Regions from separate parts of the Halomonas sp. hl-4 genome, predicted to be linked through region 1. Evidence: predicted binding sites of a transcription regulator. Region 1 holds the regulator's gene; the other holds the start of a gene.
The links. The regulator sigma-54, encoded in region 1, starts transcription at its own class of promoters, with help from an activator protein. The targets are predictions, from matches to a motif close to TGGCACNNNNNTTGCTNT.

Region 1 (16,775 bases):
AATTCCCACGAAATCCTGGAAGCGCTCCAAGAAACGCTGGGTGCTATCGTATCGGCGGTTAAGAATGCCCTGGAGCAATCGCCTCCCGAGCTGGCTTCTGATATTGCGGAGCGTGGGCTGGTGTTGACCGGTGGTGGAGCGCTACTACGCGATATTGACAAGCTGATTGCCGAAGAAACCGGGCTACCCGTCATTGTGGCGGAAGATCCGCTGACCTGCGTGGCTCGAGGCGGAGGTAAGGCCCTTGAAATGATCGATCAGCATACCTTTGAGTTGCTGTCGAGCGACTAATCGCAGCGGTTAATTGCGGGGGATTTGCCTATCAAGCCGCTGTTTTCGCACGGTCCGTTACCGGGATATCGGCTGTTTTTTTGCGTGCTGATTGCTAGTGCGCTGATGTTTGTCGACCAGCGTTTCACGCGCATGGAAAACGTGCGCGCCCAGATGTCTATGGTGGTGGCTCCCATCCAATGGGTGGTCGGAGTGCCGAGCCGTTTTTTGGATTGGGGGTCGCTGGCGTTTTCCGACCAGCAAGCGCTTGTCGATGAAAATCGGCGCCTGCGTGAACAAATCTTGACGCTATCGCATCGCGGTCAGCAGATGGCCAATCTCACCAAGGAAAACGCCGAACTGCGACGTTTGCTGGATGCCGCTAAGCAGCGTGATATCCCCTACATGACCGCCGAGCTGCTGTCGCTTGATAACGATCCCTTCAGCCATCAAATGGTGGTAGACCGCGGTCACCGTCATGGGGCTTATGTGGGTCAGCCGGTGATTGATGCGACGGGGCTTGTCGGTCAGGTGACGGCCGTTTCGACGTATTCCAGTCGCGTGCTTTTGCTGGCTGATGCCAGTCATGCCTTGCCAGTGCAGGTCAATCGTAACGGGTTGCGCTTCATCGTCCAGGGAGCGGGCCGCTATGGCCGGGTGAACGTATTACATGTCCCGAACACAGCAGATATTCGTGAAGGGGACGTGCTGACCACATCAGGCTTGGCTGGGCGATTCCCGCCTGGTTACCCTGTTGCCCGTGTCACCGAGGTGGAACATGACCCTGGCCAACCGTTTGCCAAAGTGACAGCGGAGCCCATGGCGCAGTTAAAACGCTCGCGTCATTTCCTGTTACTTTCACCGCCGCCGCAGGTGTCTCCTGATGAGCAACAGTGGGACGACACCCTAAGGGTCTCGGTCGAGGCGTTACGTAGTGCACACCAGGTAGTTAATCCCGACGATACATCGTTATCTCAGGAGGTGCCCTAATGCCCCGCATCCCGGTGACACCCTTGGTGGTTATTTGGTTGACCTTGCTGTTGGCACTTTGTCTGCAGGTGATGCCGTTGGCCGACGGCTGGCAGATATTTCGCCCTGAATGGCTGGGGCTGATGCTGATTTACTGGTGCATGCGCGAACCGGATCAAGTAGGCGTTTTTCACGGCTTCGTGCTGGGCATTCTGCTGGATCTTATCGAGGGAACGCCCTTAGGTCAGCATGCCATCATGTTTTCATTGTTAGCGTTTCTGTGCGCGTTGGTTTATGCCAGGTTCCGAGCCTATTCATTGCTCCAACAAGCGCTGCTAGTGCTGGTGCTATTGGGGTTGGTGCAGTTGATTGATCAGTGGGTGCGCAGCCTGGTAGGCGATTTTTCCATTCATTTGGCATTTTTAACCTCGTCGTTGGTTAGCGCGGTTTTATGGCCTTGGCTTGCAACCATGTTTGCAGCGTTACAGCGCCGTTTTGCCATTTCTTGATACGTCTCAAGATGAGCTGTAAGGGTGCTTTTGAGTGATCAAGTTGGAGCATGTATGTCGTTGGAGTCAGCGCCGGTTTTATGCCTAGCGTCAGCGTCGCCGCGGCGGCGGTCTTTGCTCGCATCGATAGGCGTATCGGTACAGATACAGCCCTGCGATATTGTTGAAGCCCCATTAACGAATGAGCCTGCTGAGCGCTATGTGAGGCGTTTGGCAGAGGCCAAAGCGCAAGCCGCAACGCCCATGACATCTCTGCCTACATTAGGCTCAGACACGGCAGTAGTGATTGATGGGCAGATTTTAGGCAAACCCGCGGATGAGCAGCACGCTGCGGCTATGTTACGGCGGCTTTCAGGACGACAACACGAGGTGTTGACCGGTGTCGCTGTGATAGGGCCAGAGGGCGTTTTGACGTGCTGTGTGGAGACGCGTGTGACACTGCGTAGCATCAGTGACGCTGAGATAGCCGCTTACTGGCGTACCTCTGAGCCTCGGGGCAAAGCGGGCGGCTATGCCATCCAAGGCATGGCAGCGGTGTTTGTGGCAGGAATTGAAGGCAGCTATTCGGCAGTGGTGGGGCTGCCATTATTTGAAACAGCGTGCTTGCTGCGTCGACAGGGGGTACCGTTATGGGATGGATATTTACCCGCGTAAACCCACAAGGATTTTTGCATGAGCGGTGAGGTTCTGATTAATTTAACGCCGATGGAGACCCGCGTAGCCCTGGTCGAAAATGGCGTTCTTCAAGAGGCGTTAATCGAGCGCTCTCGTCGGCGTGGCATTGTCGGCAATATCTACAAAGGCAAAATTGTCCGTGTGCTGCCTGGAATGCAGGCTGCCTTTGTTGATATTGGCCTCGAGCGTGCTGCCTTTATCCACGCCCACGAAGTGATGCCGCCCGGCACGCCGGTCGAAGAGCAGCAAACGATCGGGCAACTGCTTCACGAAGGTCAGGCGCTGGTCGTGCAGGTCACAAAAGACCCCATTGGCAGTAAGGGCGCCCGGCTGACGACTCATCTCTCAGTTCCGTCGCGCTATCTCGTCTATATGCCCGATTCCCCTCACCATGGCGTTTCACAGCGAATCGAAGATGAGCGTGAGCGCGAGCGGCTGAAAGCATTACTGGATAGCAGCATTGGCGAACAAACCTTAGACGTTGTCGGCGGTTTTATCGTCCGCACCGCGGCTGAAGGTGTCGGCGATGAGGAACTCATCGGTGATATGCATTTTTTGCTGCGGCTATGGCGCAAAGTTAGTGAGCGAAAAATTACCGCGGCCCCCTCGACGGTCATTTACGACGATTTGCCGTTATTTATGCGAACGTTGAGGGATGTAATGCGCGATGATATCGAAAAAATCCGCATCGATTCCCGTGAGAATTTCGTCAAGTTGGTGGAGTTTGCCGAGGAGTTTATGCCCGACGCGGTGGATCGCATCGAGTATTATCCCGGCGAAAGGCCTATATTTGACCTGTACAGCGTCGAAGATGAAATACAAAAGGCGCTGGGGCGAAAAGTACAGTTGAAGTCGGGTGGTTACTTGGTAATTGACCCCACGGAGGCGATGACCACCATTGACGTCAACACCGGGGGCTATGTCGGGCATCGCAACCTGGAAGAAACTATATTTAAGACCAACTTAGAAGCGGCAACGGCCATAGCGCGGCAACTGCGGCTGCGTAATCTAGGCGGCATCATTATTATCGACTTTATCGATATGGAAGATGTCGAGCACCAGCGGCAAGTATTGCGTGTACTTGAAAAGGCTCTGGAGCGGGATCACGCCAAGACGAAATGTACCGGGGTCACAGAGCTTGGCTTGGTGCAGCTCACCCGTAAGCGTACACGGGAGAGCCTTGAGCAAACGCTATGTGAGGCGTGTCCTACCTGTAGCGGTCGGGGAACGCTCAAAACACCTGAAACGGTGTGCTATGAAATCTTCCGCGAGATTCTGCGCGAAGAACGGGCCTACAGTGCCGAAACGTATATGGTGTTGGCTTCCCAGTCGGTCGTTGACCGCTTATTAGATGAAGAGTCGGCCGCCGTGGCCGATTTGGAAACCTTCATTAATAAGACGATACGCTTTCAAGTGGAGCAGCACTACTCTCAAGAGCAGTATGACATTGTGTTGATGTAATCCATGACGATTCACCCGGTGGTGCGTACTGCATTGAGGTTGACAGCGTGGTGGCTAGGGGCACTGGCAATTGTGCTGCTGCTGCTGCGTTTGGCGATGAGCCAGGCGGATGCGCTGACGCCGCGTATTGAGGCATTGCTAGAAACCAGGGTAGGCGTGCCGGTCAACATCGAACGACTGACGCTAGCCTTTGAGCGCAACGATATCCAACTCATGGTGGGCGATGTCAGCGCGCAAACTCCCAATGGCTACCCGCTTTTCAAACTGGACCATGCCAAATTACGACTCGACGTCTGGGCATCGCTTAAAGCGCTCACGCCTATTTTCAACGACGCCGATATCCGCGGCACCGAATTCCACCTTTATCGCCTTTTCAGCGATAGATGGGAGTGGCCTGCGCCTGCCAAATTACCAGTGGTGGAGGACCAGCCTGATATCAATTTAACCGCGCTGGATCGCTGGACGGGGATTCTTCTCCGCCAGCGGTTAAGCGTGGAAGACACTCGCCTGATACTGCACGGTGAGGATAACACCGTCGATTTACATGCGCCGACACTGTTGCTAGGGGGCGACGAAGAGCATACCCAGCTTGAAGGCAGCATCAATATTATCGATCAGACCGAAGAGGAGCCTTCAGAGCCGTTGCCGATGGCGTTTCTGCAGGCGGAAGTCTCGCCGGGGGAAGAGGGGTATCGAGACTTTTCGGCAGTGTTGAACCTGGACGTTCAACTTGACCACCTGGCGCTGCTGGCGGACGTTATCCGCCCTGAGTATGTTCCCCAGGTTACCCAGGCCGGAGGTGATGCACGCCTCTGGGGACAGTGGTACAAAGGCCAGTTGGACCAGGCGCGTGTGGGGGTGGATATACCGCAGTTGACGCTACGTCACGATGTACAGCGTGCCATATTGAGAAATGTAGAAGCCCTGGGGCAGTGGCGGCGAGACGGCGATGGTGGTGAAGCCTGGATTAGTGGTGATGCGGAAAATGTCGAGTGGGCACAGCCCTCGGGCATCAGCGATGGCCCGGCATTGCCTCGACATTGGTACGTGACCCACCAGCCTGATAATTGGGAGCTGCGCACCAGCGCTTTTGAGCTGGCGTCCCTCGCCGCATGGCGAGACTATGTGCTGATGCCGGAATCGGTTACCCGCGTGTTGCAAACGCTTTCTCCGCGTGGCCAGGTAGAAGGGTTCCGGATCGGTCAGCAGGAAGGTGAATGGGGCGTTGACGCAGCCATCAGCAACCTCGAAGTATTACCCTGGGAGCAGGCCCCCGGGGGAGGTCCGCTGGATGCCTGGGTACAGGCACGCGATTTCAGAGGGCGGGTTCAATTTGCCAATCATCGCGAGAGCACGCTCTATTTCCCGGAATTATTCGATGCTCCCATGCAGCTGCAGCACGCCACAGGGCAGGTGGAGTGGGTTTACGATGGCCCGCGGGCGCTAGTGAGTGGGCGCGACATCGTGCTTGACTGGGATGGCGCACGCGTCAGCGGTGGCTTTGGGTTGGTCACTGATGCGGATCGCGGCCACTTTGGTCTGGATATTGACTTTCAGGATGTCGATGCTCTGGAGAACCCACTCGCACAGTGGGTGCCCATGAAGGCACTAGAGCCGGAATTGCGCGAGTGGCTGGGTAACGATGTGGGCGGCTATGTCACGCAAGGCGCGTTAAAGCTGAGCCAGCCTTTAGGTGATGACGTTGACGCTGATGCGTTAACGTCCACCCTTGAGCTGAGGTTGCGCGATGGACACCTTCCCATGGCTCCGGAATGGCCACAGATTGAAGGTTTGGCCGGTCGCTTGAAGTGGCAAAACGACCGTCTGTTGGCCGAAGTTGAGCGTGGCCAAACACAAGGGGTTGTGTTAAGCGGCGGGGCGGTTCGGTTACAGGATGATGTGCTGAACCTGTCTGGTCAGTGGCAGGCAAGCGGGCAAAACGCGCTGGCGTTTTTGTCGGCGATGCCCGATATAGGGACACCTGACATGAGTGCCCTTGACCTTCAGGGCGATATTGACGGTGACGTGGCACTTGCCATGTCGCTGGACGATGAAGATGACCTCACGCTGGAAGTCAACGCCGAGCCCAGAGATATGCAGATAGGCTATGGGGAGCTTGCTGAGCGCATCGAGTCGCTGCAGGGCCAGATTACCTGGCAGCAGCAGGGCGAGCAAAGTGCACTGGTGGGCGAGTTGAATGGGCAGCTTTTGGATGGCGCGATTCAAGCGGCGATCGACACCCGGGAAGACAGCGTCGCGCTTCAGGGCGAGGCGTCGGCCCGTGGGTTGTTGAGTCTGGCAGGGGTGAGCCGGGAGGCGGCGGGGGCGCTTGCCGAGGGCCGTTCACCCTGGCAGGGGCAACTAACGCTATCGCCTTCCCCTAGATTGGAGATGGAAAGTGATTGGCAAGGCGTGGCCGTCAAACTGCCCGATCCGTTTGCTAAAAGCGCCCAGCAGGCATGGCCCTGGACCCTGACAGCGGATCTTGACCCCATACGTATCCAGAGCCGTGTAGCCGAGATTGCCGATTTGCATATTCAATCTAGCGCTGGCGGTGAGCTTGCGGGCAGCGTGCGCCTGGGCGAAGCCGTTCGTCGTACGCCGGACTGGCGAAACACCCCTGGCTGGCAGCTGGGTGCGGAACTCGAGCGGTTGGATATCGCCGCTTGGCAGAAGGCGTTCTCGCCCATCGTTCAGGGCGGCGACAAGGTAGATGCTGACGAGGCGTCAATCTCAGCATTCCCGCCGCTTTCGCTGAGTGTCACCACGTCTTGCGTGGTATACAAGCAGGATTGCTTGGGTGGTGGCACAGCCGAGGGCGACCTGTACGATAGCAACTTATCGCTGGTGCTCGACAGCGATTTGGTGAGAGGGCGGGTTGATTATCGTCCCAGAGGGGCGACGCCCTTGGATATTGCGCTCTCTCAGCTCTATTTAGATCCCATTGTTGATGCAGTGTCTGGAAGCAATAGCGAGCAGCAAATTGTGTCTATGCCGTCTTCCTGGACGGAGTCGGTTGAAACAACGACGCCTGAAGCATCAACCCCAATAGCATTGCCCGCGTGGCTAGCCGATGTTCCTAATGGTCGCTTACGCTTGTCCGAGATGCTGCTCGACAATAAGCGAATCGGTCCTTTGACAGCCTTCTGGCAAGCTGATGGTGACGGTATTTCGCTAGAACCGGTTGGCTTGACGCTTGGGCAACTAACCGCTACCGGTGCGCTGCATTGGGAAGGTGGCGCCGCCACTAGCAAAACCCGCGCGGAAATGGCGATCAAGGGCGGTAATATTGCCACTGCGCTTGAGCATCTCGACCAGCCGGTGGCCATGCGTAGCCGGAGCACTCAGGTGGATGCAACACTGGCCTGGCCGGGGGCTCCGTGGCAGTTGGATCTCGCCCAGGCCGGGGGAGAGATGACCACCGACATACGCGATGGTCGCTTTCTTACCCTTGAATCGGCACCGGCCCGCTTGGTGGGGCTGTTAAACTTTGACAATATCTTACGCCGTTTGCGGTTGGATTTTTCCGATGTGACCGGACAGGGCACGGCATTTGATCGTGTGCATGGCGCGGCGGATATCGCCGACGGTAAGCTTATGCTGCGCGGTCCATTGCAAATCGAGGCGCCCGCCGCCACGCTGTCCCTTAGTGGCGACGTTGATTTGGTGAACCGTGAACTTGATCAACGCCTTGGCGTCGCATTACCGCTAAGCCAGGGCTTGCCCATGGCGGCGATCGCTATTGGGGCCCCCGTGGTGGGCGGCGCGCTGTTTTTAGCCGACCAGATGTTTGGCGATGCCTTGGATCAGGCGACCACGATTTATTACCGTGTGGAGGGGCCGTGGGCCTCGCCGCAAGTGACTTTAGAAGGTTCTCGATGACCGCACACACTGACGATTTACAAACCGCCGTTTCGATTTTGCTCACCCCAGGCGGATTAGACCTTGGCGCCCTTGACGCTGGCCTGGGCTACGCCATGGGCGCTGGTGTGGACTACGCCGACCTGTATTTTCAGCGTACCTGGCAAGAAGGCTGGGTACTGGAGGACGGCGAAGTTAAGGAAGCAAGCTACAATATTGACGGTGGCGTCGGCGTCCGTGCGCTTGCCGGCGAGAAAACCGGCTTTGCATACTCCAACCAGATCACTGCCGATGCGCTGATGGATACGGGGCGTACCGCGTCCGGTATTGTGCGCAGTGGCAAGCGTCTGACCGGGCAGGCCGTTAAACCCGTAACGGCGTCGCCTTACTACGCCGGCATCGATCCTCTCGCCGGCCTTAGCGCCGATGAAAAAGTCGCCATGCTCAAAGAGGCGGATCGCGCTGCCCGCGCGGCAGATCCCAGCATCAGCCAAGTTAGTGCATCGCTTTCCGGAACCTACGAAGTAGTGTTAGTGCGTGCCAGCGACGGTACATTGGCAACCGATATTCGCCCCCTTGTGCGCTTCAATGTCAGTGTTATTGCCGTTAAAAACGGCCGCCGGGAGCGCGGTAGCGCTGGCGGCGGGGGGCGTTATTCGATGTCGCGGCTGCGCGATGAACAGGTCTCAGAGCGCTATGCCAAAGAGGCAGTGCGCCAAGCGCTGGTCAATCTCGAGGCGGTCGATGCGCCCGCTGGGCAAATGCCGGTGGTGTTGGGTGCCGGATGGCCAGGCATTTTGCTGCATGAAGCCGTGGGGCATGGTTTAGAAGGTGACTTTAACCGTAAGGGTAGTTCGGCTTTTGCAGGACGTATGGGCCAGCGCGTGGCCTCAAAAGGCGTCACGGTGGTGGATGATGCCACGTTAAGCGATGGTCGTGGTTCTCTGAGCGTCGATGACGAAGGCACGCCGGGGCAATATACCTCGCTGATTGAAGATGGTGTCCTGACCGGCTACATGCAAGACAAGCTTAATGCGCGTCTAATGGGGATGGCGCCGACTGGCAATGCCCGTCGCGAGTCATTTGCCCATATCCCGATGCCGCGAATGACCAATACTGTCATGCTGGCGGGGCAGGATGAGCCAAGCGATATTATCAAGAGCGTCAAGCGGGGTATTTACGCGGTGAGCTTTGGTGGTGGCCAGGTCGACATCACCTCTGGAAAATTTGTGTTCTCCGCCAGCGAAGCCTATTTGATTGAAGATGGCCGTGTAACGGCGCCGGTGAAAGGCGCGACGTTGATTGGCAACGGCCCTGAGGCCATGAGCCGGGTGTCGATGATCGGTCATGATATGGCGCTGGATACCGGCATCGGCGTGTGCGGCAAAGAAGGCCAGGGCGTGCCGGTCGGCGTTGGTCAGCCGACGTTGAAAGTTGACGAGCTGACCGTCGGCGGCACGCAGTCTTAAACCAGGATTAAAGCTGGACGGTATCGCGTAAAAACTTGAACAGCTTGCGAGCGCTGGCCGGCGGCTTGTTTTGATCTCGCTCACGCTGGGCATTACGGATTAATTGGCGCAGGGTTTGGCGGTCGGTATCCGGGTGCTCAACGAGCCATTGCTCCGCTGCCGGGTCGCCTTCATCGATTAATCGGTCGCGCCATTTTTCAAGTCGATGAAAGGCGTGGTCGCGTTGCTGTTTTTCCTGTTCGATGCCGTCGAATACGGCCTGAATAGCCGCAAGGTCTTCCTTGCGAATTAATTTGCCGACGTACTGCATATGCCGACGGCGCCCTTCATGGGAACGGATGCGAGCGGTTTCGTCGATGGCGCGCAGCATGTCATCGGATAGTGGGAAACGGGCCCGCTCGGCGGGTTGCATGGCGATTAATGTTTCCCCCAATGCCTGAAGCGCGTGCATTTCGCGCTTTAACTGGGACTTGCTGGGGCGCTCTGCCATGTCATCGTCTATAGGCTCGGGGCGTTGTTTTGGCATCGTGGGTTCTCTTAAACAGAATTCGTGGCCTTATTATATCAGGCTGCGATGCTCAATATTGATCTACCGGCTATGTCGGTGGTTAAGGAGATTGTATGGCTCAAGCGTTCGATGCATCTGCCCAGCAGGCACTGCTCATCCTTCGTGCGGAAAGTGCATTAGCGATGGCCAAACGGATGGGCGCCGATGCCGCTGAGGTGGGCGCAAGTGTGGATCAGGGGATTGGCGTCAGTGTCCGCCAGGGCGAGGTTGAAACCGTTGAGCTTTCCCGAGATCAAGGCATTGCGATCACCGTGTACGTGGGCCAGCGCAAAGGCAGCGCCTCTTCGACGGATGCCAGCGACGCTTCGCTACAGGCCACCGTCGAAAAAGCCCTGGCGATTGCCCGCTACACGGGAGAAGACCCGTCGGCAGGGCTTGCCGATGCGGCGTTGATGGCGACCGAGCTGCCCGATTTAAACGTTCATCATCCTTGGGCGTTAACCACTGATCAGGCTATTGAGCTGGCATTGACCTGTGAGCAAGCGGGTCGCGAGGTGGCAGGCATTACCCAATCAGACGGCGCCTCGCTGTCCAGCGGTGAAGGCGTGCGCGTATATGCCAACAGCCACGGTTTTATCGGTACCCAGAAAGGTAGTCGGCATTCGCTTTCTTGCATGCTGATTGCCGAAGACGCGCAGGGTATGCAGCGTGACATGGATTACACCTCGGCGCGCGATCCTGATCAGCTATCTGACCCGGCGGCGGTTGGCCGCGAAGCGGCCAGACGAACGCTGCGTCGGCTGGGGGCCAAACGACCACCTACGGGAACTTACCCGGTGCTGTTCGACCCCAGTCTGTCGAGTGGTCTGGTGGGCCATCTAATGGGCGCCCTGGCGGGCGGTGCGCTATACCGTCAGGCGTCTTTTCTGTGCGATCGGCTCAACACGCCTCTTTTCCCCGATTGGTTTAGCCTCGAAGAGCGGCCAATGGAAGTTGGGGCAACAGCTAGCTCTCCGTTTGATGGAGAAGGTGTACAAACGCGCAATAACCGATTTATCGACCAAGGCAAAATTGCGAGCTACATGCTGTCTTCATACAGCGCCCGGCGCTTGGGTATGACCACGACGGGTAACGCTGGCGGCGCACGCAATATGCGCATTACCGCGCCGTTAACTAGCCAGGCATCGCTGTTGGAACAAATGGACACTGGCGTTTGGGTGACCGAGTTAATGGGCCAGGGAATTAACGGCGTGACTGGCGATTACTCACGCGGTGCTGCGGGTTTCTGGGTCGAGAAAGGCGTGATTCAATACCCCATAGAAGAGTTCACTATTGCCGGTAATCTGGAGCGTATGTACGCAAACTTGATCGGCGTGGGTGATGACATTGACCGGCGGGGTAGTATCCATTCCGGCAGTTGGCTGATTGATGGGATGACTATCGCGGGTAGCTAGCTTAGCAAGGCAGGGCTTTACTTGTCCTCGTCAAAACGTGCGTCGAACAGCGCTTGAATCGCATCCAGTGCTTGTTCGGCGTCATTGCCTTCTGCTCTTATGCATAGCTCCGTGCCACAAGGCGCTGCAAGCATCAAGAGGGCCATGATATTGGCGGCATCGGCTTCCTGCTGCTGCTTCAAGACACGTACGTTGGCGTCAAATTGCTGACTGCACTGTACAAGTTTGGTCGCGGCGCGAGCGTGAAGGCCGCGCTGGTTTGTAAGGGTAAGTCTACGTTCGGGCACCCTGATTCCTTTTGGCTGCTAGGGTCGTCGCAATAGATGATGGCCCTTGCTAAACGGCTAGGGCGACTAATGCTAAAGCGGCGCGTTGACCGTGTATTGTAAGCCCAGCTCGCGGTGACGTAACTGTACCTCACCTGCTTGCCCGGCGAGGCGCTGCGCCAGTTGTTCAACCATATACACTGAGCGATGCTGACCCCCGGTACATCCTATCGCGACGGTCATGTAGCTGCGCTGGCTGTTTTGGTACGCCGGAAGCCAGCGTTCAAGCCACGCCTGAATATCGCTGGCCATGTCATCGACCAGGGGATAGTTAGCTAAAAACGCAATTATATCGGCGTCGCGGCCAGTAGACGAGCGCAGAGAGGGATCCCAGTAAGGATTAGGCAGGCAGCGCACGTCGAAAACGATATCGGCATCGAGCGGCACACCGCGCTTATAGCCGAATGACTCAAAGGTCAGCGTTAGCTGATCACGTCGCTGATGCGCTACCTGGTCGGTGATACGACGACGAAGATCGTGTACCGACAGGCGCGATGTATCGATAGTGAGATCGGCGAGGTCACGTATTTCGTGCAGCGTTTGCTCTTCTTGATCAATGGCTTCTTCAAGCGTGAGCGTGCTATTGCGTGTTAAAGGGTGGCGCCTTCGAGTAGCCGAATAGCGCTCCAGCAAAATACGTGCATCGGTGGTCAGATATACAATCTGACACTTGATGGTACGTTGGCGAAGCTCTTCGAGAAGCTTGGGAAGCTTAGCAAGCGCGCCCGGCAGATTGCGCGCATCAATGCTAACCGCCAGATGGGTGCGTTCCCCCTGGTCGCGTAGCTCATCAATCAGCGAGTCCAGTAGCATGGCTGGCAAATTATCAATGGCGTAATAGCCCAAATCTTCCAGCGCCTGTAAGGCAATTGATTTGCCTGACCCGGATCGTCCACTAATAATGACGAGTTGCATGAAGGCTCTCTTGCTTGCGGTCAAGTGACGTGGGTAACCAGCCAGAGTAAGACGTTAACTCAATCTATACCCACCGGACGTGCCAGCGGGTTACTGACTGGCTGCTTGGTCGCGTATCTTGGCGGAGATGAGATCCAGCAGTTCACGTTGACTGCCCGTTTTGCGTAGCTGCTGGCGTGTGTCGGCGTCGTTCATGATGGAAGCGACTTGGCCCAGCAAGGCCAAATGCGTGTCGTCCGCTTCTTCGGGCACAAGTAGGACAAACACCAAATCCACCGGATCGCCGTCAATTGCATCGAAGTCGACCGCTTCATTGAGTTTGAGAAAGCCCGCGATAGGCGATTCACAGTGTGGGCTTCGCGCATGAGGAATCGCCACACCGTTGCCAATTCCCGTGCTGCCCAGGCGTTCACGCCCAATCAAGCGACTGAATACTTCCTGGCTATCGAGGCTTGGGATGTTTTGCGCGATGAAGGTGCTGAAAAACTCCAGCACCCGTTTTTTACTGCCCCCAGGCACATCGTAGAGAACGCGCTCCGGGGGGAGGATAGTGGCCAACGTCATTGAATTAACGCACGCCTGCGCCTTGGGCGCGGGCTTGTGCTTTTTCCTTATGCTTAACGAGTTGCCTATCGATTTTGTCCGCTAGGGCGTCAATGGCGGCGTACATATCATTATCAAGGGCTTCGGCGTGCAAGTCAGCACCTGCTGCGTGCAACGTGCAGGCCGCTTGTTGGCGCTCTTTTTCAACCGAAAGCGTTACCTGCACGGTGGTAATGTTGTCGTAATGGCGCTCGACGCGTTCCAACTTTTCGTTGACATAGTCACGCAAGGCGTCAGTCAGTTCCACATGATGACCGGTGATATTGACTTGCATTGACGTACTCCTTATCCATCGGACTGTTCTTCGATTGTAACCCTTTTTGCCGTTAAGCAAAGCCCTTGTGATGAGTTTCCGTTTATCTAACGCAAACGACGTCGCTCGCTGGATGAGGGAATGCCCATGCCTTCTCGATATTTGGCAACAGTGCGGCGTGCCACGTGGATGCCGACGTCTTCCAGTAGAGTCACTAAACGGCTGTCCGACAGTGGTTTGCCGGAGGGCTCTTCCTGAATTAATTTTTTGAGCCGTGCACGAATCGCCGTACTGGAGTGGCTGTCACCGTCTTGACCGCTTATTTGGCTGGAGAAGAAGTATTTAAGCTCGAAAATACCCCTTGGGGTATGGATGAATTTCTGGGTGGTGACGCGAGAAATCGTCGACTCGTGCATCTCTACCGCATCCGCAATATCCGCCAGAATAAGCGGCTTCATGGCTTCTTCGCCCTGCTCTAAAAAGCCGATTTGGCGAGTGATGATTTCGCGGCCGACACGCAGTAGCGTGTCGTTGCGGCTGGAAAGGCTTTTGATCAGCCAGCGGGCTTCCTGTAAGTGGTCTTTGAGGAATTGGTTATCCTGGCTTTTGTCGGCGCGCTTAATCAGGCTGGCGTAGTCGGGTTGAATCCTGAGCTTAGGCAGCGCCTCTGGATTGAGCTCAAGGTGCCAGCCTTCGTTATCGTGGCGAACCACTAGATCGGGGATCACATAGCTGTCGTCAGTGGCGCTATAAGCGCTGCCAGGGCGCGGGTCAAGGCTGCGGATGAGCTGGACGACCTCGTCTAGCTGCGCATCGTCGAGGCTTAATCGTCGCTTGAGTAGACGTTGATCATTTTTGCCCAAGGCTTCCAGAAACTGGCGCACCAAACGCCGCGCGGGAATCAATAACGGCGTATCGTCGGGTAGCGTGGCGAGCTGAAGCATCAGGCACTCGCGAAGATCACGGGCGAACACGCCGGTGGGCTCAAACTGTTGAAGCCGTAACAAGATGGTTTCAACCTCACGCTGGCTGAGCCCTTCCACGCCTTGGGCGCGCAGCCCTTCGCGGATATCGTTGAGTGGTTGGGTGAGGTAGCCGTTTGTATCGAGAGCATCAATCAGGCTCTCGGCAACCAGCTGTTCGCGGCTGCTTAAGTCGGTCATGGCCAGTTGCCAGAGGAGGTGGCCGTGTAGGCTTTGCCCCGCCGCTTGGCGTTCAAAGTCAGGGCCCTCACCACTCGAGCTGCCGGTACTGCCCGTGTCCTGGTAGGTATCCGACCAGTCACTGTCGACGGAGAGCTCTGTGGGGATGCTGTCTGCCCATTCAGCTTCTTCCGGCTCGCTGGCGGCTTGTTCGCTGAACTCATCCTCCTGCTCAAGCATGGGGTTGGCGTCCAGCGCTTGCTGAATTTCCTGGCGTAAATCGAGCGTTGATAGCTGCAGCAGAGCAATTGCCTGCTGCAGCTGAGGTGTCATGGTGAGCTGGGTGCCAATTCGCAGTTGAAGAGAAGCTTTCATGACCATCAGAGAACCATTCGGTTATCGGAAAGCATCCACCCTAGTGCGAGTTTTGTTTTGGTGCAAGTGCAATAAGCATGCCACCGGCAATAAATATGCCATTGATAGCTTTACAGACGGAAATCAGCGCCTAAGTAAACGTCGCGCACTTCTTGATTGTCAAGAATGGCGTTTGGTGTGCCGCTGGCAATAATGTGGCCATCGCCGACAATGTAGGCGATGTCGCATATATCCAGCGTTTCACGCACGTTGTGGTCGGTGATCAATACGCCAATGCCCCGGTCCTTCAATGCGCGGATGATCGACTTGATATCGCCCACTGAAATAGGGTCTACGCCCGCGAAGGGTTCATCGAGCAGAATAAATGCAGGCTCAGTGGCCAGTGACCTAGCGATTTCGACGCGCCGCCGTTCACCACCCGATAGGCTCATGCCCATATTGTCGCGGATATGGGTGATATGAAAATCCTCTAGCAGTGTTTCCAGACGAGCTTCGCGTCCGGCGCGGTCCAGGTCGCTTCGGGTCTGTAAAATGGCCATGATGTTATCGGCGACGGAAAGCTTGCGGAAAATAGACGCTTCTTGAGGTAAGTAGCCAATGCCTGCCTTGGCGCGCTCGTGCATAGGGGCGCGAGAAAGATCAAGGGTGTCGATGCCGACGCTGCCTGCATCTGCCTTGACCAAGCCGACAATCATATAGAACGAGGTGGTTTTACCCGCGCCGTTGGGGCCAAGCAAGCCCACAATGCTGCCTTGGGAGATGTCCAGGTTAATATCTTTTACGACGCGTCGGCGCTTATAGCTTTTTGCCAAATGGCGGGCGTGTAGCGTTCGAGTTGCGCTTTCGGCGGCAGCTACCATCGGGCTCTCCTTAGTCTTCGGGTTGCAGCGTCATGCGGATGCGTTGCGGCTCTTGGTTCTCAACATCGGAACGTGCTTCGACGACCTCGCGGTCGATGAAATAATCCAAACGTCCGCCGGTGAAGCGGTCGCCTTGTTGAATGATTTCTGCCTGGTCAATCAACTCAACCCGGCGCTCGGCGACGTGATAAATCACGCGCCGGCCCCAGCCTTCTATCGGGCCATCTTGGTCCTCGGGTTGCTGACGTAAATAGGCGCGATCACCCAGTGCCGTCGCCCGCGAGAGCTCGCCTTCTTCGTTACGTTGGATTTCAACTTCATCGCCTCTGATCAGCATATCTCCCTGGCGAACCTCTACGTCGCCGGTGTAAACCGCCGTACCGGCACGTTGGTCAAGGTCAAGCTGATCGGCTTCGACTTCAACCGGTTGCTGTTGCTGGTGATTATCCGCCAGCGCATAAAAAGGGACTAAGCAGGCAGCGGCAACCGCCGTGTAGATAAACGCTTTCATGTTTTATTCCTGTCCAGGTTGCGTCTCTGGGGGGTGGTGGCCTTGAACGTTATCTTCAAGCCTCACCTCATCCTCGTTTAGCCATGCATCCATCCGCTGCGCCGTTGTTCGCTGGGGCGGTTGCTGGAGTAGCACGTGGGTGTCACTCCATGCATGGGCGTTTTTCCCTTCATAGTGCAGGACATCTGTATCGAGTTGCCAGCCCTCTTCGGGTGCTATGAGCTTGGCATTGCCGGAAAGCGTCAGTTCCTGGGAGCGAGTGTTAAGCGTGCCCACCTCTGACGTGGCGTTCCACACGCGTCGCTCGCTGTCATAAAGTGTGGCGTGGGGTGTTTCGGTCTGGGTCGTCGCAGATTGAGGGGTATGTACCAGGCGGGGTGTGGTCAGCCCCTGCTGGATATTACCCTGTTCGTCAAATAGCGTGAGCTCGGCATTGTGTAGGACATGCCCCGGCTCTTCCGCACGCGCATCTGGGTCCTGGGGGACAGTTTGCGGGCCGCCAGGGTCCAGCCATACCAGCATGCCGCCGAGGGCCAGCACAATCAGCGCAAGTCCCACGCGCGTGCGAAGTTGCTTCAACATAGTTCCTCAGCCGTGTAAGTAGGTATCGATGA
Region 2 (4,900 bases), 1.4 Mb from region 1:
GAACACACACAGTTCGTCCTCGACCCACGGCTGACTGATGATCATGTCGTCATCGCAGGGCCCTTCGATCAACCCAAGGTCCAGCGAGTGCTGACGAACACCCTCGATGATATGGCGTGTATTGCGCACCGCCAGACGCACGCGACTGCCGGGATAGCGCTGCATAAAATCGCTGATTAGAAGCGTTGCCAGATAGTTGCCAATGGTCAGGGTAGCGCCAACCTCCAGCGACCCCACGCCTTGCTGACCGCGCAGTAACTCCTCCACCTCCTCGGCGCGGTCAAGCAGCCCAACGGCCTTGGGCAGCAGCTGAAAGCCCAGCGCATTGAGCTTGAGGCGCTTGCCGATGCGGTCGAGCAACTGGCAGTCGAACTGCCGCTCGAGCTCTGCCAGGGCGGTGCTGGTCGCCGACTGCGACATGGCAAGCGAGCGCGCGGCATGGGACACGCTTTCGTGTTGCGCAACGGCAACGAAGACTTCCAACTGACGCAGGGTATAGTGCATGAAACCCGCCTATATCGATTTTGAAGATATCCGTTATCAATATAATTTACTTAACAGATATACCACCCTTTGCTTAGACTTGCTGGCAACTTAATACCTATTTTTTATTCTTTTTAAGCATATTCGTGGCGTTGACGGCGTCACTCGACGGAGGAATTGGCATGAGTAAGTTCGCCCTTGAAGACGTGCTCAGCGTACATCACTGGAACGACACCCTGTTCAGCTTCCGCACTACCCGGGAACGCAGCCTGCGCTTCAAAACTGGACAGTTCGTCATGATTGGCCTGGAAGTCGACGGTAAACCACTGATGCGTGCTTACTCGATTGCCAGCCCCAACTACGAGGATCACCTCGAGTTCTTCAGCATTAAAGTGCCTGATGGCCCGCTCACCTCGCGCTTGCAACACTTGAAGGTCGGCGACCAGATCATGGTCAGCCGCAAGCCGACCGGCACGCTGGTCACCGACGACCTGCTACCCGGCCGCAACCTTTACATGCTGTCGACCGGCACCGGCCTTGCGCCCTTCTTGAGCCTGATTCAGGACCCCGAAGTCTACGAGCGGTTTGAAAAAGTCGTCTTGGTACACGGCGTTCGCGAAGTCTCCGAGCTGGCCTACGCCGACTTTATCACTAAAGAACTACCCGCCCACGAGTACCTGGGCGAAGAAATCGCGGAAAAGCTGGTTTACTACCCAACCGTCACTCGCGAAGACTTCCATACCATGGGCCGCCTGACCGACCATATTCGCACCGGCAAGCTGTTTGAAGACACCGGTCTGCCGCCCATCGACCCGCGCCAGGACCGCGCGATGATCTGTGGCAGCCCTGCCATGCTGGATGATACCAGCGCGCTGCTCGACGAACTGGGCCTGAATATCTCGCCGCGCATGGGCGAGCCTGGAGACTACGTCATCGAGCGCGCCTTCGTCGAAAAATAATCCTTTCTACGCTTAGCCACTCACTAAAAACCCCCGCCAACCGGTGCGCAACAGCACCGCTTGGCGGGGGTTTTGTGTTCTGGCGCGCGGCTTTGGTTACACTGCGTCTTTACCGGTCTCGCCGGTACGGATACGAATCACTTGCTCAAGCGGCATGACAAAAATCTTGCCATCGCCAATCTTGCCGGTATTCGCCACCTGGGTAATGGCTTCGATGACCTGCTCAACCATGTCATCGTCAACGGCGACCTCAAGCTTCACTTTGGGCAGAAAATCGACCACATACTCAGCACCCCGGTATAACTCGGTATGGCCCTTCTGGCGACCAAACCCTTTCACTTCGGTAACGGTAATGCCCTGTACGCCAATGTCGGAGAGCGATTCGCGCACGTCATCAAGCTTAAACGGCTTGATAATGGCAGAGATTAGTTTCATTGCGAGATCCTCTAGCTGGGTAGCCATGGTGGTAGATAAAAAGATAGCGAGCGCTAAAGTCCCGCCCGTTATCCGTTAGCTATCAGCATACACCGCTACCGGCGGAGAATAAAAAAAGCCTCCCCGTGAAGGGAGGCCATAGACGAGCACTCGGGCTCACTTGGTTAGCATCGAATTACGTTTTGATGCTGCCCATTTATTTCTTAATACCGAATTCGGGGTAGGCTTCAAGACCGCACTCGGCGATGTCGACGCCTTCATATTCGTCTTCTTCGCTCACCCGGATACCCATGATCGCTTTCAGAATCAGCCATACGATCAGGCTGGCAATGAAGACCCAGGCAAAGATCCCTACGATACCGATAAGCTGCGAGCCAAAAGAGGCATCGCCATTGTTCAGCGGCACCGCCAACACACCCCAGATACCTACGACACCGTGAACGGAGATGGCACCGACCGGGTCGTCCAGTTTCAATTTATCCAGCGTGACGATGGCGGCAACTACAATCAGGCCACCAATGGCACCGATAATCGTCGCGCCAAGGGCTGAAGGCGAGAGCGGATCAGCGGTAATCGCCACCAAACCAGCCAGCGCGCCGTTCAACGCCATGGTCAGATCGGCTTTACGGAACCACAGTTTGGCAAGAATCAGCGCGGCAATCACACCACCCGCGGCCGCGGCGTTGGTATTCACGAACACCTGGGCAACGTTGTTGGCGGAATCGATGGCCGCCAGCTTCAATTCAGAGCCACCGTTAAAGCCGAACCAGCCCATCCATAGGATAAAGGTACCCAGCGTGGCCAGCGGCATGTTGGCGCCCGGAATCGCATGGATGGAACCATCTTTACCGTATTTGCCCTTACGCGGACCCAGTACGATAACACCCGCTAACGCCGCAGACGCACCGGCAAGGTGCACAATGCCCGAACCGGCATAGTCAAAATAGCCGACTTCAGATAACCAGCCGCCACCCCAGGTCCAGTAGCCTGATACCGGGTAGATCACAGCGGTCATAACCACGGCGAACGCCAGGAAGGCCCACAGTTTCATACGCTCAGCCACGGCACCCGACACAATCGACATGGCGGTCGCCACGAACACCACCTGGAAGAAGAAGTCGGAACGCATGGAGTAGTAAGGCGCGTCGTCGCCACCGGCCGTCACGGCATCCGCGCTGTTTTCAGCGCCGATCAAAAAGCCAAGATTGGGCAGGAAGCCACCGGCATTGCCGGAGTACATGATGTAGTAGCCCACCAGCAGATACATGGTGCAGGCGATCGCAAACAGCGCAATGTTCTTGGTTAGAATTTCAGCGGTGTTTTTAGAGCGTACCAAGCCTGCTTCCAGCATGGAGAAGCCCGCGGCCATCCACATCACCAGCACGCCGCAGATCAGAAAGTAAAACGTATCAAGCGCGTAGCTAATATCAGTCAACTCTTCCATTGTAAGTTCCCCGTTGAACTAAAGAAATGATCAGAAAAGCCAGATTTAAACGGCGTCTGCACCGCGTTCACCCGTCCGAATCCGAATAACGTCTTCAAGCGGCGTAACGAATACCTTGCCGTCACCGATTTTGCCGCTGTTAGCCGCGCTGCAAATTGCATCGAGCACGCCTTCGAGGCGGCCGTCATCTACGGCGACTTCAACTTTTACCTTGGGCAAGAAATCGACCACGTATTCAGCACCGCGATATAACTCGGTGTGGCCTTTCTGACGACCAAAGCCTTTAACTTCGGTGACGGTAATGCCTTGAACACCGTTGTCGGCCAGTGCCTCGCGAACGTCGTCGAGCTTGAACGGCTTGATGATGGCGGTGATGAGTTTCATCCCGAATCTCCCCTGCTGGATTAAGGAGCGGCGCAGCCGCCCGAAAAAAGTGCCTGCTCCACTAATGCGCATACCGTGCCACCTGTTTTTTTTGTTATTTATTTCAATATTTTAAATATAACCAAATAGAGCACTACGGCTAATAACACCGCCAACACGCGCTGCCAACCCGGGTATTGCACCAAAATTGAACACATGCAAAACGCAAGCGCTCCACTTTGATGCATAAGTAGGACGCAAGAATAATTGGAGTAAGAAACATGCGAATCCCGCCTGGGTTGCGTATCCTGAATATCAGTCATCCGTATCGTGACACCGACATTTAGGAGTAGAGCCATGGCCCCTCAAGACCGTATTAGCCGACTCGCCCAGCAAATTGGCGACCGCTTGCAAAACGCCTCCCAAGCGCCTGAAGACATTCAGAAGGGTGTCCATCAGGTCGTGCGCGGTGCCTTTGACCGATTGGAGCTGGTGTCCCGCGAGGACTTCGATATTTTGATGGACGTACTGCAGCGCACCCGCTCGCGGGTAGAGGCACTAGAACGCCAGGTGGCCAGCTTGGAAGCCGCGGTGGATGCCCAAGCAGCAGATGCCTCAACCCCCATAGAAGCCGAAGCACCGCCGCTGCCGGTAGAGCCTCAGAAGGATAACGGCAATGCGCACCCACAGGGTGGCAAAACCTCGCCCAAGTCTTCAAAATAAATGCGAATAACTATCATTGACTATTGTTGCGCGCGTGGTAACGTAACTTGCATCCCATGACTTAAGCGGTGCACAGGGGGTTCACGCAGTTACCATCGCGCCAATGCCCTATTTTGATGCATCGCTGTTTTTCACCGCCACCGTGATGCACGTATGACCACCGCCACCTTAGACGCTCAGGCCAGCCAACCGCTTTACGAGCTAACGCCGGGGACACTTGCCCAGCTAGGCCAGCGTTTTGGTATCGAATATCGGGTGCGCAATGCGCCCGCTGAGTCGAGCGTGGCAACCGGCAGCGTACGCGATGTTGCGCTCCCTCAGGCAATGCACTTAACGCTTTCCGACTTATGCGTGAACTGCGCCTACAGTTCATCCTCGCGCCAGACTGCGCCATGGTTTATCAGCGTCGTGCTGGAGGGCCATATCAGTGCTCGTCTGGGTCCTCAGCGCTTTCAACTTAACGCGGGCGACGGTATGTGCGCCCATTTCACAC

Region 2: CPH17_RS11315 (P-II family nitrogen regulator) is a predicted target of sigma-54. The motif match lies at 3,769-3,786, and genes of this name have one in related genera.

What each region holds. Positions count from the first base shown of each region.
Region 1 is NZ_LT907845.1:1,016,051-1,032,825, reverse strand. It holds gene CPH17_RS05100 (rod shape-determining protein) at 1-291, shown strand, start outside; gene mreC (rod shape-determining protein MreC) at 316-1,260, shown strand; gene mreD (rod shape-determining protein MreD) at 1,260-1,748, shown strand; gene CPH17_RS05085 (Maf family protein) at 1,803-2,402, shown strand; gene rng (ribonuclease G) at 2,421-3,884, shown strand; gene CPH17_RS05075 (YhdP family phospholipid transporter) at 3,888-7,766, shown strand; gene tldD (metalloprotease TldD) at 7,763-9,214, shown strand; gene yjgA (ribosome biogenesis factor YjgA) at 9,222-9,740, opposite strand; gene pmbA (metalloprotease PmbA) at 9,836-11,176, shown strand; gene CPH17_RS05055 (HPr family phosphocarrier protein) at 11,194-11,463, opposite strand; gene rapZ (RNase adapter RapZ) at 11,536-12,417, opposite strand; gene CPH17_RS05045 (PTS sugar transporter subunit IIA) at 12,508-12,981, opposite strand; gene hpf (ribosome hibernation-promoting factor, HPF/YfiA family) at 12,986-13,294, opposite strand; gene CPH17_RS05035 (RNA polymerase factor sigma-54) at 13,381-14,796, opposite strand; gene lptB (LPS export ABC transporter ATP-binding protein) at 14,901-15,650, opposite strand; gene lptA (lipopolysaccharide transport periplasmic protein LptA) at 15,661-16,161, opposite strand; gene lptC (LPS export ABC transporter periplasmic protein LptC) at 16,165-16,743, opposite strand; gene CPH17_RS05015 (KdsC family phosphatase) at 16,750-16,775, opposite strand, start outside.
Region 2 is NZ_LT907845.1:2,390,686-2,395,585, forward strand. It holds gene CPH17_RS11295 (LysR family transcriptional regulator) at 1-504, opposite strand, end outside; gene CPH17_RS11300 (ferredoxin--NADP reductase) at 666-1,442, shown strand; gene glnK (P-II family nitrogen regulator) at 1,539-1,877, opposite strand; gene CPH17_RS11310 (ammonium transporter) at 2,074-3,321, opposite strand; gene CPH17_RS11315 (P-II family nitrogen regulator) at 3,367-3,705, opposite strand; gene CPH17_RS11320 (accessory factor UbiK family protein) at 4,042-4,407, shown strand; gene CPH17_RS11325 (helix-turn-helix transcriptional regulator) at 4,561-4,900, shown strand, end outside.